One region of the Peribacillus sp. YIM B13477 genome, then DNA from elsewhere that is predicted to be linked to it. Evidence: riboswitches for the same ligand, from Rfam matches in the RefSeq annotation. Region 1 holds a riboswitch; each other region holds the start of a gene.
What was found. A riboswitch is a leader RNA that binds a small molecule or an ion and turns the genes downstream of it on or off. The one in region 1 is predicted to bind S-adenosylmethionine.

Region 1 (4,832 bases):
ATCATTTGTAGGAATGAATAACATCCTTTCACCTTTATCGGCTAATCCCTTTATTGACTCGTTATAATCGCGAATGTGCTTTTCAAGTTTTTGATTGTCTTTATTTGGGTTATATAGTCCTACTACCAGAATATCCGCTTTATCGTTTGCCTCTATCAGTGTTGATGTAATCTTTTTCAGATGGTTGATATATTCCCGTTTACCCTCATTGATTTTTCGGTCACTTATTTTCTCCAAGTTCCCGCCATTACTATTGATCAAGTCATTCGTTCCAATAAAAACAATGAAAGTATCGGCTTCATCAAGTTTCGTTTTAATGCGGTAATCATCTAGCTGTTTCATCACCCCATCCGTTTCCTGGCCTTTAATACCGTAATTCCAAAAACTCACTTTTTGCTCCGATTGCGGATTATTCAATTCATCTTCAAGGCCTTCTATATATCCTTCCCCGTCCTTATCCCCTTTTCCATAGGTTAATGAATCTCCAAAAGCCATGACCCTTTGCACATCTTCCGACTCCGAGGCCTGAAATTCATATGCAGCAAAACATATAACCAGTACGATAATTAATATACCTGCCAATTTTTTCATTTAGTTCTCCTCTTGTCTTTACTAGAAGTATTTAATCTTTTTCATACCCAAAAAATCTGCAGTACTAACATAAAAAAGAATTGTCAGATAAAGAATAAAGAGTGTATGATAATATAAAACTTTCAATGGATTGGGTTTCATTCAACGTCCCTAAAACCAAAAACGGGATCACCCTTCATTCTGGAGATTGAATAAATGATAGTTAGGAGTTTATATCATGGAAGAACACATAGAGTTTAGAGAGGCAGAACTATCTGATCTACCCAGAATTGTTGAAATATATAATTCGACAATTGCTTCAAGGATGGTAACGGCAGATACGGAACCTGTATCCGTCCAATCGAGGGTTAAATGGTTTGAGGAACATCATTCAGAAAGTAGACCGCTATATATCATTACTATAGAAGGGAAAACCGCTGGATGGATGAGCTTTCAATCCTTTTATGGCCGACCGGCATATAATTCCACTGCCGAAATCAGCATTTACATTGATGATTATTTCCGGGGAAAAGGAATTGGACAAATTTCGATTCGAAAGGCAATTGAATTGAGTCCAAAATTAGGTGTTAAGACTTTATTGGGTTTCATTTTCGCCCATAATACACCAAGCCTTAAGCTTTTTTCCAAATTCGGATTTGAAGAATGGGCACATTTACCTCAAGTTGCCGAGATGGATGGCATTGAGCGGGATTTGATCATTCTAGGTAAACGTGTCGATATTTAATATATAATTCTTTAGAGCTATTGCCTTGAGCAGTAGCTTTTTTAGATTAATACAGGTCGGATTGCTAATTTAAAAATACCTATATGCTTCTTGAAGGGAAAAATATTCAGAATCTCTTTTACTTGCTAACGCATTCAATAGCGTATCCAATTCTTGGCTGGCTTGTACAGTCAGCAGACTTGTTAAGCCGTAAATCGCTCCCAACCTTATCATTTCCTGTCTCTTCTCTTCTACTTTTTCTATAGTTACCTTATAGCAAGTCATCATAGCCACCTCCCATTTATTCAATATTTTTACACTTTCATCATAATGAAACCACTAGTTAAAATCAACTATTTTTCAGAAATTAAATGTGTTATTTTATAGGTCAAATGTGACAAAACACCTATTTTGTTATTTAATTATGTATAATGTGTGTCGTTTTCTAATAAACGCAAAAAAAGCATCCACTAGTGTAGACTGCGAATGCTTACATCATATCCCTTATCCAAAAATCCAAATATTGTATTCCGATTACTATGTCATCCATTCAGAAGGTGACTCGTTATTAGGTCTATTTATAACAATCTTATATTCATCTTCAAGTACTTTTAATGGGGCATCATAAAGGTGCCTTTCATCAGAGGTTTTGTATACTCCATTGGCCAATAGCTCTTCAATGAGTTTTGCCTTCCTCTGTTCAATCCTCTTAAATAATTCTGCCATGTAAATGGCTCCTTTCCGTCCTAGTGCCTGCTTCTAGTTAGCTAAACTTTATCAACTTGTTTGATTTCACCAAATTATATATACCTTTTCTAGTATGTCACTAAACGTTATTTCCCAAAAATAAAAGCCCCTTCTAATTTAAGAAGAGGCTGACAGTGTCCGTACGGCTCTTCTTATCTTCCAAGCATATGCTTGTTGGATTTAGCACAGTTCCCTAAACGGGTCCGCTGCCGAGGTTTCATAGGGCCAAGTCCCTCCACCTCTCTGGATAAGAATTCAATATATAATGATGTAGAAATGATTCTATCCTAATAATCTTCAAAAGTCAATTACCTGGTTCTCCCTTTTTTCCTGGACATAAAGTGATCCCTCTTTCAAATACGGGTTGCATTTTCTTGTCTTTCTGATATGATGTCAGTAATTACATACAATTCACACCACTAGGGGAGTCTTTTTTAAGACTGAGATGGAATTAGTTCCGGACCCTTTGAACCTGAACCGGCTCATACCGGCGGAGGGAAGTGGATGATATCGTCCATTTTACAGACTATATCCATCTACCCCGTTCCGTATTCAGGAACGGGGTTTTTTATTTAACAAAGGGAGCCATTCTATAGGAGGATGAACAATGGAGAATACAAAATTAGAAACATTCAGTGATAGACTGCATGCACGGGCAAAAGAGATTTGGAAAAGGAACCATTCACATCCCTTTGTCCAGGCAATTGGAAACGGCACACTTCCTGAAAAGAAATTTGCCTATTACCTGAAGCAGGACTATGTCTATCTCATGGATTATTCCAAGCTCTTTGCTTTAGGTGTCATCAAAGCCCATAACATCGAAACCATGGCAAAATTTGCGAGCATTTTAAATGAAACCCTTCAAGTGGAAATGGATATTCATCGGCATTATGCTTCCGAATTCGGGATCAGCTCCAAGGAATTGGAAAATACAGAACCTACTCCAACCACTCTAGCCTATACAGGTTACATGCTAAATGCAGCTCAGCATGGGACTTTGGCAGACTTGATCGCCTGTCTCCTGCCCTGCGCTTGGGATTATTATGAAATCGGTTTGCTATTAAAAGAACAAAATGGAGCAGCACTGGAAAACAATCGCTACGCAGATTGGATAAGGTCCTATTCATCTCCTGAATTCGGGGAAGCACACAAGTGGCTGATCGCTTTATTGGAAGAATTGACCGAAGACATGCCTGAAAAGGAACTTCTTAGATTAGAAAAGCACTTTTTGGTTACTTCCCGATATGAATATTTATTCTGGGACATGGTTCAAAATGAGCAGGATTGGCCTCTGTAGGTGGTTGACATGAGGATGAACCCTATCAAGAAACTGACATTGACTGCCATGATCACGGCTTTAACGACGCTGACCAGTTCATTTATTTTCATCCCTGCAGGATTTGCAAAAATCTTTCCTATTCAACATCTGGCAAATGTCCTGACGGCGGTTTTATTGGGGCCTGCATATGCGGTGACACAAGCTTTTTTAGTTTCCATCATTAGAAACATGACTGGTACCGGTTCAATTTTCGCCTTTCCCGGCAGCATGATTGGTGCACTTTTGGCCGCCATCCTTTACCGAAAAACACAAAGCTTAAAATTCGCCTGTTTAGGGGAAGTGATCGGGACCGGATTTCTCGGTTCCCTGGCCTGTTATCCGCTTGCCACCCTCCTATTGGGAGAAAAAGCTGCTCTTTTTGGTTTTTTACCGGCTTTTATGTTCAGTTCATTCGCAGGGGCGATTTTAGCTTTCATATTACTTAAAATACTGCTAAAAAATAATTATATGAAGGGGTTTTTTTATGAAAACAGCATTAACGATCGCAGGCTCTGATTCAGGGGGCGGTGCTGGAATACAAGCGGATTTAAAAACATTTTCTGCACATGGTGTGTTTGGAATGTCTGCCATCACAGCCGTAACTGCCCAAAACACAATGGAAGTCCGTTCTGTACAGCCCATTGAAACAGCTATCATATCGGATCAAATTGCAGCTATCTTTGAAGATATTCCTGTCGATGCAGTAAAAATAGGCATGCTTGGATCAAAAGAAATCGTGGAAACGGTCGCTGCGTCCCTTAAAACCTTCATGCCTGCCATCGTTATCCTTGACCCTGTCATGATTTCCAAAAGCGGCCACCATTTGCTCGACGAAAAGGCCATCTCTGCCTTAAAAATGGAATTGCTTCCGCTTGCAAATCTTGTAACACCCAATGTACCAGAAGCGGAAGTACTTACTGGCTTCCCGATTCGGACGAAACAAGATTTCTACAGGGCATGCATTTCGATACAAGAAATGGGTTCCAAAGCCGTTTTACTTAAAGGCGGCCATGCGGCAGGAAATCCAAATGATCTTTTTTATGATGGGACTGACTTCCACTGGATCAAGGGAGAACGCATTCATACAAAAAACACTCATGGTACGGGCTGTACCCTATCATCCGCCATTACATCTAACCTGGCAAATGGACTGCCATTGCAAGTGTCGATCGAACATGCCAAGACCTATATTTCCGAAGCGATACGCAATAGCTTTTCAATCGGTAAAGGTCATGGACCTGTCCATCATTTTCATTCATATTCAAAAAAAGAACGGAGTGACTTGTTATGAATATTTCTTCAGCCGATTTATTTATGAAGGTAAGAGAAAGGAAACCACTCGTTCACCAAATCACCAACTTTGTTACGGTCAATGACTGTGCAAATGCCACCCTTGCCATCGGAGGTTCACCAGTAATGACATCGAGCCCAAGTGAAGTGGCGGATATGGTCAAATTAGCAGATGCATTGGTC
Region 2 (4,832 bases), on a different contig from region 1:
TTTAAGCAATGAGTCAGAATCCGAAAAGGGAATGCCCGTATAGGCATTCCCTTTATTTCCTTTGATGAAATCGCATTGGAAATTCAAAAGACATTTCGTTGTATTGCGTGGTAAAAACGGGTATTCTATTGATAGGTGGTGAAATGATGGGCTTAACATTATATTGGTACCCAAAATGCGGTACATGCCGTAATGCGAAGAAGTGGCTGGATAATCATGAACTGCAATATGAAGCGATCCATATAGCGGATAATCCCCCTTCGCGAACTGAAATAGAACAACTATATAAAAACAGCAATTTGGAGTTGAAGAAGTTTTTCAATACTAGCGGTCAAAAATATCGGGAGCTGGGCTTAAAGGATAAGCTGAAAGAAGCTTCTGAAGCAGAGATGCTTGATATATTGTCCACAGATGGAATGCTTCTGAAAAGGCCGATTGTTACGGATGGCACCAAAGTGACGGTAGGATTCAAAGAAGAGCAATTCGAACAGGTTTGGAACTGAAATTTCACAAAATATTTGGTTAATTCCTTACTTAAACAAACAATCTACCTTATAATGGAATAGATAAAATAAGATGTACATATGGAGGGTTAATTATGACAACAACACCAAAAGAACTTCGTTACACTAAAGAACATGAATGGGTCAAAACGGAAGATGGAACAGTGCGCATTGGAATTACGGCATTCGCACAGTCCGAGCTAGGGGACATCGTATTCGTTGAGCTTCCGGAAATCGGCGATGAATTGAAAGCGAACGAACCATTTGGAAGCGTTGAATCCGTTAAGACCGTTTCTGAACTTTATGCACCTATCAGTGGCAAGGTTGTTGAAGTGAACGAAGATTTAAGTGACAACCCTGAATATGTAAATGAGTCTCCTTATGAAAAGGCATGGATGGTCGTGCTTGAACCATCTAATAGCAGTGATATTGAAAACTTGATGAGCGCTGAAGAGTATGAGAGTTTAATCAACGGTTAAAAAGAAAGGAGAGGGGGGACTGAAAAGGCCTGCTCTCTTTTTCATTTGTACAGTGGGTGAGTTGCGCACATAATTCGTGAGATGGAGTGATGACATGGAGTGGGGCGAATTCGATAAAGTGATCATTGTAGAAGGCAGTTCCGATAGAAGAAAAGTTGCCTCCGTTTTAAATGAAGATGTGGAAATAAGATGTACGAATGGGACCATATCATTAACTAAGCTGGATGAATTAGTGGATGAATTGATCGACCGTGATGTTTATCTCCTTTTTGACGCAGATGAATCAGGAGAAAAGCTGCGGAAGCAGTTCCGAAGGGAAATGCCGGAAGCGAACCACCTGTATATTAATAAAATGTACAAAGAAGTGGAGAGCTCACCCGAACATCATATCGCAACTGTGCTCCTATCTGCCAATATGAATGTGAAAATGAAATTTTTAAGTCAAAGGGTGAACGACTAATTGATGCAGGAATGGAAAGAAGAAGAGTGTAAGCTTGCTGTTGAAAATGGGGAAACCTTTTGCTTATATTTATATACACCTTTATGCGGAACCTGTCAGGTGGCCTCCAAGATGCTGACGATATCCTTGGAGCTTTTCCCCGAATTGAAGGCAGGCAAAATGAATATGAACTATATCCAAGCAATTGCCGAATCATATGAAATCGAAAGTGTTCCTTGCTTATTGCTTTTCAAAGAAGGGCAGCTGCACAAGAAAATATATGCCTTTCAATCCGTTCCTTATTTGTACGGATTGCTTAAGGAAATCAGTTAGGAAACCAACCAGAACCGCGGTTGGTTTTCTTTGTTACTGACATTAGAATGAGAGTAGGAAATAAACAAAGAATATTCTAACAATTCATTGACTGATTTAATCTAAAATGCTATATTTTGAATTAAGTAATGGCAGAATTTAATAGTTCTTATCAAGAGTGGCGGAGGGACTGGCCCGACGAAGCCCGGCAACCGGTATAAATTTTTATATACGGTGCTAATTCCTGCAGAGTGTTGGCTCTGGTAGATGAGGTGTGTTCTTGAAACCTCTTCTTATAGAAGTGGTTTTTTTGTTTATAAAAAGCCAGATTTCATATAAATCCAACTAAATCCATAGAAAAAAGGTGAAATTATATGTCAGAGAAAAAGTTGCGTTTCGAAACATTGAGTGTTCATGGCGGTCTGCAAGCTGATGAAACAGGTGTCCGTGCCGTTCCTATCTACCAAAGCAATGCATACTTGTTCAAGGATACCGACCATGCAGCGAATTTATTTGGCCTAAAGGAGAATGGCTATATATATTCACGGCTTCATAATCCCACGGTCAGCGTTTTTGAGGAAAGAATGGCCTTATTGGAAGGCGGTATCGGCGGATTGGCAACGGCAAGCGGAATGGCCGCCATCTCACTTTCGATCCTGAATATTGCTGCCGCAGGGGATGAGATTGTTTCAGCCTCTACATTATATGGCGGTACGTATAACCTTTTCGAAAACACTCTTCCTAAATATGGGATCAAAGTGAAGTTCGTTTCTCCCGATGACCCTGAGAATTTTAAAAGGGCGATTACACCAAGAACTAAAGCCATTTTTGCTGAAACGATCGGAAATCCAAGTTTGAGGGTGCTCGATATTGAAGCGGTAGCGGAAATCGCCCACGAAGCCGGCATACCTTTAATCATTGATAATACCTTCGCAACACCGTATCTTTGCAGACCAATTGATTTTGGAGCGGATATTGTCATCCATTCCGCTACAAAATGGCTTCTTGGAAATGGAACGACGCTAGGCGGTGTCATCGTGGATGGAGGAAAATTCGATTGGAACTCGCCAAACTATCCTGGCTTCACGGAGCCTGACCCTAGTTACGACGGTCTGGTATACGCCGAGGCAGTTGGCCCTGCCGCATTCATAACGAAAGCCCGAGTCCAGTTACTCCGTGATTTGGGCCCTACGCTAAGTGCCCAAAGTGCATTCCAGTTTACGCTTGGACTTGAAACGCTGCATGTAAGGATGAAAGAGCATCTATCAAACACCAAGTCTGTCATTCAATATTTAAAAAACCATCCTGCCGTGACCTGGGTTTCACATCCTGGTGATGAGGATCATCCCGATAAAGCCCTTGCGGATAAATATTTGCCAAAGGGAGCTGGATCTGTCGTCACATTTGGGATTCAAGGTAATCGCGAAGCTGGGGCAAAACTTATCAATTCGGTGGAATTATGGTCCCATGTGGCGAATGTAGGGGATGCGAAGAGCTTGATCATCCACCCAGCAAGTACCACCCATCAACAATTGAATGAGGCAGGTCTTGCGAAAGCGGGTGTAAGTGCCGATCAAGTCCGTTTATCGATTGGGATTGAAAATGTAGACGACTTAATAGAAGATTTGGAGCAGGCAATTGAAAAGGCGACGAACATCGTCTCCTTGACTTCCAAAACGCTTTAAGCAAAGTTCCTGTTCATTCTTGTACTAGAAATAATATACATTGCGCTCCTTTTTTATCTATGATAAAATTTCTCCATACTAAAGAACTTAATGATGTACAAATATTCTATATATTAGCTCTTATCAAGAGAGGTGGAGGGATGTGCCCGATGAAACCCGGCAACCGACAAGGTGATTTCCTTGGAAAGGTGCCAATTCACACAAAGTTTAATCACTTTGGAAGATGAGAGGAAGGCCTGATTCTTCACCTGCCTTTCTGCTCATGCAGAAAGGTTTTTTCTATTTTAATTGGGAACATGATAGGAGAAACAGACTAATAATGTAGAGAAATCAACTAAGTTCATAGGTTTTATTGGATAAAAGAGGTGAGGGTTAATGATTACATTGACGAAAGTCAGTAAGCTGTTCCGAACAGGAAAAGGAAACAGTGAGACGATCAAGGCTGTAAATAATGTGAATGTTGAAATAAATAAAGGCGAGATTTTCGGGATCATCGGTTACAGTGGAGCGGGGAAAAGTACTTTGATCAGAATGCTCAATGGATTGGAAACACCGACAGAGGGATCCGTTGTGGTGGCTGAAAAGGAAATTTCAAAAATTAAAGGGGCTCAGCTCCGTAAGGCCCGTCAAGAAATCAGCATGATTTTCCAGCATTTCAATCTATTATGGTCAAGGACCGTTCAGGAGAATATATCTTTCCCGTTGGAAATTGCAGGAGTTTCTAAACCTGAACGCACCAAGCGTGTGAACGAATTGATCAAGTTAGTCGGACTTGAAGGCAGGGAAAAGGCCTATCCTTCGCAATTAAGCGGAGGGCAAAAGCAAAGGGTGGGAATAGCCAGGGCTCTGGCAAATGACCCTAAAGTGCTTCTGTGTGATGAAGCGACTTCTGCTTTGGATCCGCAGACTACCGACTCCATACTCGAATTGCTTGTTGACATCAATAAGCGTTTGGGATTGACGATCGTCTTGATTACGCATGAAATGCATGTAATACGTAAAATCTGCCATCGTGTCGCCGTGATGGAAAGCGGGCAGGTTGTTGAACAGGGTCCTGTCCTGGATGTTTTCAAGAATCCTAAAGAACAAATGACGAAGCGTTTCGTGCAACAGGTAACGGAACCGGAAGAAACGAAAGAAACGATGGACCATTTGCTCGAACGCTATCCAGCAGGCAAAGTGATTCAATTGACCTTTGTAGGTGATCATGCAGAAAGCCCATTGATCACCAAGCTTGTACGTAACTTCGAGTTGGATGTCAATATCGTTCAAGGTAAGATATCCCAAACAAGAAGCGGTTCATATGGAACATTGTTTATCCATCTAGATGGCAAAGAGGATGAAATGCTCCGCGCAATCGAATTCATTAAAGCACAGCAGGTAGGCGTGGAGGTGATTACTCATGCTTGAAGAA
Region 3 (4,832 bases), on a different contig from region 1:
TGCTTCATTTTAAATAATGGACATGGGATGGCGGCAACTCCAATTCGATCTTTTCAGAAAGAGCGTTTCTTTTCGTATCGACTGTTGGGGCTTTCCTTAATGTTATCTTGAGTATTGAAGCGAAAAACCTTTAAAGCGCCCAGACTGTCCATGAATCATTCATGGACAGTTTTTTGCGCCTCCTTCACAAGGATTCATGGTCCTTGGCATTGCTTCGTTCAACTAACCATTTAAAGTATAAAGGCATGTGGATTTTCCATGCCTCTGCTAAGTTCAATACTGATACTTGTGGGTTTTTGGTTTATAATAACAACCATCTAGCCTTTTGAGGAGGGATTCCATGAATGAATATAAAGTAACGGTCAGGAATGGCAGTACCTTAATTTTGTCGGAAATCATTAAAGCTGAAGATGAAAGAGAAGTCCTTGGCACTCTTTTGATTTCCAGCGAATTATTTAATCAACCATTTACTGATATCAGGATTTTAGAACGCTGATTTGTGCCTGCCCATTCCATTTGATACACTGTAATAAATCTTAATACGGTGGCGATATTATGTGTGGACGTTTCACTCTTTTCACTGACATAGAAGAAATAAAAGAACGGTTTAATATTCAAGGGTCATTTGATGAGGAATACCAATTCAGCTACAATATTGCTCCCTCCCAATCCGTGCTCGCCGTCATTAATGACGGGGTAAGGAATCGGCTTGGATATCTTCGGTGGGGACTCATTCCTTTCTGGGCAAAAGACGAAAAAGCGGGCTACAAAATGATCAATGCCAGAGCGGAAACCATTGCTGAGAAAGCAAGCTTCAGGAATGCGTATAAGAAGAAGAGATGCTTGATAATCGCTGACTCTTTTTATGAATGGAAGAAGACACCAGAAAGAAAAATACCGATGCGTATAAAACTGAAGAATCATGCTCCATTTGGAATGGCCGGTCTCTGGGAATCCTGGAAATCTCCTGAAGGCATCAGCATCTATTCGTGCTCCGTTATAACAACTGTGCCTAATGAGCTAATGACCAGCATTCATGATCGCATGCCTGTCATCCTAAAATCAGAAGATGAAAAAGATTGGTTAAATCCTTCCATTAATGATACTGCATATTTGCAACAGTATTTAAAGTCATTCGATTCGGAACAGATGGAAGCATTTGAAGTATCGACAGATGTGAACTCGACTAAAAATAATTCACCTAACCTAATCCAACAAATTTGCTGAGGTAATTAGACCTCTCAGAATGTAGACAACTCGATGAAAATCGAGTTTGTCTGCATTTTTTTTTGGTTTGTACAATTTGAACGTTGTCTCCAGGAACTCGCTTTTCCCGCAGAAGTCTCGCACACCCGCTCCAATCAACTTAGTTCTCTTTATAAACAGTAAGGAGTGCATGTGAAACACTTTAAAATTAACCCTTGCGAAAATAGACAAAATGCTGTACTGTTATATTTGCTTTTCAAAACGACTTTTGATGTCACGAACTCAGGCAAGTTTTCAGCGTGGCACTTTTCTGGAAGGCATCGTAATTTTAAAATAATTATATAATGTAATCTTCTTATCAAGAGAGACGGAGGGACTGGCCCGAAGATGTCTCGGCAGCGGACTTAAATGGAGTGCTGTGCCAAATCCAGCAGGCTGATTTTCGCCTGAAAGATAAGGAGGGTGTTTTTTATAAATTAAAAGACCTCTTCTTGTTGTTAAAAAGAAGGGGTCTTTTTTATGCCAGTTTTTTGCTACAGCTCCATGACTGGAAAATCAGGTAGGTTCAAATTGGGGTTATTTGCGAAAACTGTTAATAGAATAAGAGCTGTGACACATGTCGCGGGAAAAATAAAAAGAGGTGTACATCATGAGTGCAAACAATAAAGGGAATCCATGGGCATTGATCCCATTTGTCGTATTTTTAATTTTATTTATTGGGTCCGGAATCATCACTAAAGATTTTTATTCATTTCCGGTGATTGTAGCGATTTCAATTGCATCGGCAGCTGCATTGGCGATGAATCGGAAAGAGACATTCAATCAAAAAGTTGATATCTTCTGTAAAGGTGCCGGTGACGCTAATATCATGTTAATGGTTATCATCTTCCTTTTGGCCGGCGCTTTTTCGAAAGTTGCGAATGGCATGGGGGCGGTTGAATCAACTGTGAATCTTGCCTTGGCGCTTTTCCCGCAAAATCTATTAATGATAGGAATTTTCATCATCGCTTGTTTCATTTCACTATCCATGGGGACAAGCATGGGAACGATTGTTGCCCTGGCACCTATCGGGGTAGGGATTAGTGAGCAAACAGATATTTCGCTTGCCCTTTCAATGGCGGCCGTTATTGGTGGTGCGATGTTTGGGGATAACCTTTCATTCATTTCAGATACGACAATTGCTGCAGTCCGAACTCAGGGAACGAAAATGAAGGATAAGTTTAAAGTGAATTTTTTCATCGTTTTACCTGCAGCCATCATCACTTGTGCCATCCTAGGAATTTTAACGATGGGTGAACAAGCTGACATTTCCCAACAGTCTTATGATTGGGTGAAGATTCTTCCGTATCTTTGCGTATTGGTCACTGCATTGGCAGGAGTCAATGTGTTCTTGGTCCTTTCCATCGGAATCGTATTTGCCGGAATCATCGGCTTGACTGATGGTAGTTATCAACCGTTGGGTGTCATTCAAAAAGTCGGAGAAGGAATGGCAGGAATGTATGAAATCTCCTTCCTTGCCATTTTAATTGCAGGTATGGTAGCCGTAATCAAACATAATGGTGGCATCGATTATCTACTCCACCTAGTGACACGAAATAGCAAATCGAAAAAAGGGGCGGAATTCAGCATTGCGGGGCTTGTTGGTTTAACGAACCTTTCAACGGCAAATAACACGATTTCGATTATCATTGCCGGGCCACTTGCCAAAAATATTGCTGAAAAGTATGGGATTGATCCGCGGAAATCGGCGAGCGTCCTTGACATTTTTGCATGTTGTATCCAAGGGTTGATCCCATATGGAGCACAACTGCTTGTTGCAGCAGGGGTAGCAAAGATTTCTCCGTTAAGCATCTTGCCGTATTCATATTACCCAATCCTGATTGGACTTTGTGGCGTCATTGCCATCCTGATTGGTTTTCCACGGTTTCAGCCGGGAAATGATGGATCGAAGAACTAAAAGTTAAAACAAAGTTGATTGGAGCGGGTGTACGAGACTCCTGCGGGAAAAGCGAGTCCAGGGGAGACCCCGCAGGCGTAAACGCGCCGAGGGCGGACCGCCCGCGGAAAGCGAGTGCCTGGAGGGGAAATCAATGTTCAAATTGTACAAACCCCTTAAATTTCATTGAGTTTGTCTACAGTCTGAACACCCTGAATCATTGGATTCAGGGTGTTTTTTGTTGGTAAATACATAAACTTAATATAGCTTTCTCGCACTTATACAGTATCAATCATTCTTCAATTTTTCTGCTTAATTCCTGTCCAAATTAATGATGGTTTTGTGTGCGACACCTGTCATGAATAGAGGACAACACCAACTAAACCAGAAAGAATAATTACATAGGCTGGATGCCAGCGTAATTTCATTAAGGCAAATAACGATAAACCAAAAACGAGTAGTAAGCTTATCGTATGCCATGAAAAGTTCACGGCTATCATATGATTGGAAAGTGCTAAACTGATCGCTGCAAAGATGATCAAACTAGTGACAATCGGTCTTAATCCATAAAACATGGATTGAACAACTGGATAATGATTCAATTTGCTGAAAAATGTGGCTATAACGGTTACGAATATAATGGCAGGAAGCAAGATTCCTAGAGCAGATGATATGGCTCCTGCTAACCCAGCAGTCGAATAGCCAACGAGAATGGCACTATTGGCGGTGACAGGTCCTGGGGACATCCCGGAAATGGCGATTATATCGGTGAATTCCTGCGTTGTCATCCATCCATGCTGTGAGACTTCCGATTCTATTACGGGAATCATGGCGTATCCGCCTCCGAAAGATACAAAGCCGATAATAAAGAAGGTGCTAAACAACTCCCACAATTCCATCATTCCATCACATGCTTTCTTAAAAATTAGTTAGATCCTTTTTTGATTTACCTATATGCCAGCACCCATGAAAGGTTCGAAATCATTTTCTTCTGTTTTCCTATCTTTTTTGTCCATCTTGACATCGTAACCTAATTTTCTCTTAATGGAGATGGTCACAATACCCGCTAGAGCTCCTGCTATTATAACCATCACAGGGTGAAGAAATAAGAGGACGGGAATTCCTGCTATTAAAATACAGAAAGTTGATTTGTCTACAACTGCCGTTTTTCCTATCTTGATAGCCGCATAGGCGATGATGGCTACTATGGAAGCTCTGATCGATATGAAAGCAGATTCTATCTTCGGATTATCCTGAATGAAAAAATACACAATGCCCAGGAGCAGAACAATTAAAAAGGTAGGTAATGAAACACCGATCATGGCTGCCATTGCCCCCTTCATTCCGGCAATTCGATGGCCGATAAAGGTGGCGGAGTTAATGGCGACAGCTCCCGGTACGGACTGAGATAAAGCAAAAACATCCGTAACTTCTTCGCTTTTCATCCACTTTCTCTTTTCCACCACTTCATTTTCGATTAAAGGGATCATCGCAAACCCGCCTCCGAATGTGACAGGTGCTATTTTAAAAAAGGTCCAAAATAATTGGAATAGAGTTTTCCATTGTCCTTTCATTGACATCGGTCACTTCCTTTGCATGCTTTGTTTAATTCTTATCATTAACATATCAAAGAAAAAGGGCTGGGTAAATTGCAACAAAATCATCGGGTATAACAAAACGTTATACCCAG
Region 4 (4,832 bases), 270 kb from region 1:
CAAGGGAAGGGCATTTATACCATTATCAAAAATGATGATGATACCCTATTGTTCAATAGCTTAAAGCATAGTGAGTCCTTCCCTGATTTTGCTTCCTTCTGGGATACAAAAAAAAGGGATTTATTAAAAAGGAGCTATCTTGCTCAACAGGCGATCATACCAAAAAAACTCTTTGGACATCGTTATGATTACCGGATTCTCGTCCATTATGAAAAAGGTTTTTATAAAGTGACCGGCAAAGCGGTAAGGATGTCGCAAACTCAGGAAATCACCACCCACACTCCCCGAGGCGGAAAGCTTTTTCCTTATCAGGACATTAAATCAAAAAACCTGGATCTAAAATTAGCGAATATTGCCCAAAAATGCGGAGAGATACTTTCAAAAAAGATCGGGTTTCTCGGAGAGTTTTCCATTGATATAGGGGAAGACGAATCGGGCTCGCTTTTCATATACGAAGTGAACTCAAAGCCGATGCAATTCGATGAAGAAGAAATTGAAACAAACAGGCTTTTGCATTTAAAAAATCTTTTCATTGAATTAACTTTTCCCAACCTGAAAAGAAAATAACACCTCCAGCTGCCGTTTTCCATTATAATCGAATGAGAAACAGTATATATGGAGGTAATACATATGATCACTCATTTTCAATGGGAACCATTGCATAAGAATCTGCCAGGATGGAAAATTTCCTTTTATTTCAACAAGCAGGCAGTCAAAGCCTTGTATCATAAAGATGGATCCATCGAGTGGACAGCCAATCCGCCTTCCGAAACAGATGAAACTAAACTCAAAAGCATGATACATGATCTAATGATCTTCCATGTATATGAATGAAACCCCTTTACATTCATGAAATCGCTTAACAGAATAAAAAAAACTCCTTTGCCTAAACTAAAGAAAAGGCTAGGAGGGATTTCTTTTGGATAAAGAAAAAATGACATTTTTGAAGGATACCGAATATGATGGCAAGGACTCCGTTTACCTGGATATCGACCGTATCATCAATGAAGGAATGGCGGGCGGAAATGTGTATGAAGTCGCTAACCTTCAGAACATCGAAGAAGCACATGATTTTTATGATGAAACAGATCCCAATGTCAATAAATGAATAATGTGGGCTCTCTTATGGAGAGCTCTCTTTCATATCAGTCAGACCGTTAAACGGATAGCATTCAAATAGTCCCATTCTCCCTCGCACTTAAAATATTTTCGTTTAATATCGATGTAATGATATGCTCTGAATCCCATTCATGCCCAGATATCTCGATAAGGGGATAGCGATTCGGTAAAACGACCTGCTGGATTTCATGAACGGTCAGCCCTTGAGAATGCAAGCGTAAAATTTCCCCTTGGAGGTTTTCCAGATAATCCAGTTTTTTTCGAAACATCTCCTTCCCATCAGGAACATGCCCAGCATGACAGCAAAACACTTCCCCGAAGTCATATTGAAGCAATCTTTTTATGGAACCGATGATCACCGGGACGGACTCTTCCCGTAAGACAAGCTTTGTTTTTGGGGTTACGAAAAGGTCTCCTGAAAAAAGCACGCCATTATTGTGATTCAAATACACCATATGGTCCTTTGCATGACCTGGGGTAAAAATCGGCTCCCACGTTTGGGTACGGGAATGAATGGCCTTCCCTAGCGGCTCAGCTTTAAAGGCGTCTCTCTTTCCCCAGAAAATTTTGCGATATTCAGGATATTCAGCATCCTTTGCACAAACCTCAACCGACATCGGGTGAATGAAAAGAGGGACCTTTTTATGTTCCTTTATCCAGGCAGCGCCCCCCGTATGGTCTTCATGATAGTGAGTCAGGGCCACTGAGTCGAAGTCTGCGGATTCATAGAATGGAATAAGCTCTTCCAATAAAATCTGTGCGCCAGTATCTATCAATAGGCCATCCGTTAAAAAGACATACACACTCATCCCCCCCTTGTTCCCGCCAGGAGTCCCATGCACGCAAACCACATCATTTATCGTCTTGATCTCTATCATTCGGTTTCCTCCCCATCATTGTACAAAAATAGTTTTACCTTCCTTTTTTTAACTTTACTATAATAAATGTAGTACCACTTTACCTTTTTGACAAGGAAATATTGGAATAAATAGCCTCGATGAAAATGCTGGATTATTGCATAATAGCCCATTTTCCATGAATCGTTTTAACGGACCTTACCAGTTTTAATGACAAAAAAATAAAAGAAACGATTGACATTGCCGGATTTTACAAATAATATAGATTATATTATAAAACTTGAAATATTCTAAAATAATAATTTACTTATCGAGAGTGACGGAGGGATCAGGCCCTGTGATGTCCGGCAACCGCCCTTAGGGAACGGTGCCAATTCCTGCAGAATGATTGCATTCTGAAAGATAAGCCGAGATATGATTTCGCTGCCTCTTTCTGAATGATAGAGGCAGCTTTTTTAATGTTTAAGGGGGAAAGCTCATGATTGAAATCCGTTCAATCCGAAAGGAATACGTCTCGAAGAAAAACCGAGTTATCGGAGTGGATAACGTATCTTTGACCATTCAAACTGGTGAAATATATGGCATTGTCGGCTACAGCGGAGCTGGAAAAAGCTCATTACTCCGCTGCTTGAATTTGCTTGAACGTCCGACAGGTGGAAATATCATTATCGACGGCATTGATTTAACCTCTTTATCTAGCAAAGAGCTTCGTAAACAACGCCAAAAAATCGGAATGATATTCCAGCACTTTTCCCTGGTCAGTTCAAAAACCGTTTATGAAAATGTCGCTTTCGCCTTAAGAGCCGCGCATCGATCGAAGGACGCGACTAAGTTACGTGTATTGGAATTGTTGGAAATCGTAGGGCTCAGCGATAAGAAAGATGTCTATCCTGCACAGCTTAGCGGTGGACAGAAGCAACGGGTCGGCATAGCTCGAGCGTTAGCAAATGAACCCACTGTACTATTATGTGATGAAGCGACTTCAGCCCTTGATCCGACAACTACAAAAGCGATTTTACAGTTATTGAAAAAGATAAGCAGTGAGCTTGGTATCACCATCGTGTTGATTACACATGAAATGGAAGTGGTCAAAGAACTATGCCACCGAGTCGCCGTGATGCAGGATGGCCGGGTAATTGAAGAAGGACCCGTTTATGAAATATTTTCACAGCCCAAACAGGAATTAACGAAGCAATTCATTAGCAGTGTACTGGATTTCGAACTCCCTTCGCACTTGATTGATGAAAGTGAAGGGACGATTATTAAGATCCAATTCGAAGGGCAAACCGCCGGTGAGTCGATTCTTTCGGATACTCTCCAATCCCATGCAGTAAAGGGGAATATTTTACACGGTAAAATTGAGTATATCCAGGATGTTCCTTTAGGCATTTTAATCATCGAGTTAATTGGCGATGCCGTACAAATCCATTCGGCATTGGAGTATATAAAAAATCGTTCCAGTTCTGTGGAGGTGTTAAAACATGTCACTGCTTAATCCCATCGTCAATATTTTACCTGATCTTAATAAAGCCTTTCTTGAAACGATTTATATGGTCGGCGTTTCTCTTGCAGTAGCCCTGCTGATCGGTTTACCGCTTGGAGTATTGCTATTTACAACAACCAGGAATTTATTTTTTGAAAATGGCATCGTGAATCGATCTCTCGGTTTCGCAGTCAATATTGTCCGTTCAATCCCGTTCATCATTCTCTTGGTCGCCCTCCTTCCTTTAACGGACCTACTTACGGGATCGACGATAGGGCCAAGAGCAGCTTCTGTTTCCCTGTCCGTTTCCGCAATCCCTTTTTTTGCAAGGATTGTTGAAACGGCATTACGTGAAATAGACAGAGGAGTGATTGAAGCTGCAATTGCCGTAGGTGCCACTCCATGGATGATCATTAAGGATGTACTTCTTCCAGAGGCAAAACCGGGAATCATTCAAGGACTGACATTAACGACCATTTCGCTAATCGGTTATTCAGCAATGGCTGGGACAATCGGCGGTGGCGGAATTGGCGACCTGGCCATCCGGTACGGATATTACCGATATGACAACACAGTCATGATCACGACGATCGTCGTGCTGATCTGCCTTGTGCAACTCATTCAAATGGTTGGTGACAAAGTTTCATACATAGTTAACAAGCGATAGGTTCAATCATTTTTTTAAATGACTCAATACATTTCATTACTCAGGAGGAATATCAAATGAAGAAAATAGCTTCGTTATTATCAGTCTGTGCACTTGCACTCGGCTTGGCAGCTTGCGGGAGCGATAATGCATCCCCAAATACAGAAGACAAAAAAGAATTGAAGATCGGGGCGACTACCGGGCCGTACGCCGATATGGTTAAGGAGGCCATCAAACCAGGTCTGGAAGATCTCGGATACAAAATAGAGATCGTCGAATTCACCGACTATATCCAGCCGAATAAGTCGCTTGGCAACAACTCGATCGACGCCAACCTTTTCCAGCATAAAGTATACATGGATAACTTCGCTAAAGAAAATGATTTAAAGCTTTCCGACCTTATCATAGTTCCAACAGCGCCAATGGGCATATATTCTAATAAGTATAATTCATTGAAAGAAGTGAAAGACGGTACATCGCTTGCAGTGCCCAATGATCCGGTTAACCTGGCACGTGCACTAAAAGTGCTGGTGGATGAAGGGTTGATTGAAGTCGATCCAAATGTCGACCCTTTAAAAGTATCTGAAAAGGATGTAACGAAAAATCCAAAAAACATCCAGCTAAAACCATTGGAATCCGCTCAGCTGCCCCGCGCAACAGACAGCGTTGACCTATCGGCGGTCCCTGGCAACTTTGCTCTTGCAGCGAAAATGGACCTCAAGGATGC

Region 2: it holds a riboswitch for S-adenosylmethionine, as region 1 does, so the genes downstream of both, ACFX4H_RS18325 (O-acetylhomoserine aminocarboxypropyltransferase/cysteine synthase family protein) here and ACFX4H_RS08470 (Fur-regulated basic protein FbpA) in region 1, are expected to answer to the same signal.
Region 3: it holds a riboswitch for S-adenosylmethionine, as region 1 does, so the genes downstream of both, ACFX4H_RS16955 (Na+/H+ antiporter NhaC family protein) here and ACFX4H_RS08470 (Fur-regulated basic protein FbpA) in region 1, are expected to answer to the same signal.
Region 4: it holds a riboswitch for S-adenosylmethionine, as region 1 does, so the genes downstream of both, ACFX4H_RS09815 (methionine ABC transporter ATP-binding protein) here and ACFX4H_RS08470 (Fur-regulated basic protein FbpA) in region 1, are expected to answer to the same signal.

What each region holds. Positions count from the first base shown of each region.
Region 1 is NZ_JBHZPD010000002.1:361,133-365,964, forward strand. It holds gene ACFX4H_RS08455 (DUF459 domain-containing protein) at 1-591, opposite strand, end outside; gene ACFX4H_RS08460 (GNAT family N-acetyltransferase) at 809-1,315, shown strand; gene ACFX4H_RS08465 (aspartyl-phosphate phosphatase Spo0E family protein) at 1,385-1,582, opposite strand; gene ACFX4H_RS08470 (Fur-regulated basic protein FbpA) at 1,832-2,020, opposite strand; SAM riboswitch class I at 2,191-2,295, opposite strand; TPP riboswitch at 2,453-2,557, shown strand; gene tenA (thiaminase II) at 2,649-3,338, shown strand; gene thiW (energy coupling factor transporter S component ThiW) at 3,354-3,875, shown strand; gene thiD (bifunctional hydroxymethylpyrimidine kinase/phosphomethylpyrimidine kinase) at 3,844-4,650, shown strand; gene thiM (hydroxyethylthiazole kinase) at 4,647-4,832, shown strand, end outside.
Region 2 is NZ_JBHZPD010000006.1:134,653-139,484, forward strand. It holds gene ACFX4H_RS18300 (acyl-CoA dehydrogenase family protein) at 1-5, shown strand, start outside; gene ACFX4H_RS18305 (arsenate reductase family protein) at 147-503, shown strand; gene gcvH (glycine cleavage system protein GcvH) at 599-982, shown strand; gene ACFX4H_RS18315 (toprim domain-containing protein) at 1,077-1,442, shown strand; gene ACFX4H_RS18320 (thioredoxin family protein) at 1,446-1,754, shown strand; SAM riboswitch class I at 1,900-2,007, shown strand; gene ACFX4H_RS18325 (O-acetylhomoserine aminocarboxypropyltransferase/cysteine synthase family protein) at 2,108-3,418, shown strand; SAM riboswitch class I at 3,536-3,648, shown strand; gene ACFX4H_RS18330 (methionine ABC transporter ATP-binding protein) at 3,794-4,828, shown strand; gene ACFX4H_RS18335 (methionine ABC transporter permease) at 4,821-4,832, shown strand, end outside.
Region 3 is NZ_JBHZPD010000005.1:219,022-223,853, reverse strand. It holds gene hutG (formimidoylglutamase) at 1-17, shown strand, start outside; gene ACFX4H_RS16965 (hypothetical protein) at 341-496, shown strand; gene ACFX4H_RS16960 (SOS response-associated peptidase) at 556-1,227, shown strand; SAM riboswitch class I at 1,559-1,666, shown strand; gene ACFX4H_RS16955 (Na+/H+ antiporter NhaC family protein) at 1,856-3,163, shown strand; gene ACFX4H_RS16950 (chromate transporter) at 3,499-4,044, opposite strand; gene ACFX4H_RS16945 (chromate transporter) at 4,093-4,722, opposite strand.
Region 4 is NZ_JBHZPD010000002.1:630,341-635,172, forward strand. It holds gene ACFX4H_RS09795 (YheC/YheD family endospore coat-associated protein) at 1-567, shown strand, start outside; gene ACFX4H_RS09800 (YheE family protein) at 631-834, shown strand; gene ACFX4H_RS09805 (hypothetical protein) at 920-1,108, shown strand; gene ACFX4H_RS09810 (MBL fold metallo-hydrolase) at 1,173-1,997, opposite strand; SAM riboswitch class I at 2,281-2,385, shown strand; gene ACFX4H_RS09815 (methionine ABC transporter ATP-binding protein) at 2,455-3,471, shown strand; gene ACFX4H_RS09820 (methionine ABC transporter permease) at 3,458-4,126, shown strand; gene ACFX4H_RS09825 (MetQ/NlpA family ABC transporter substrate-binding protein) at 4,183-4,832, shown strand, end outside.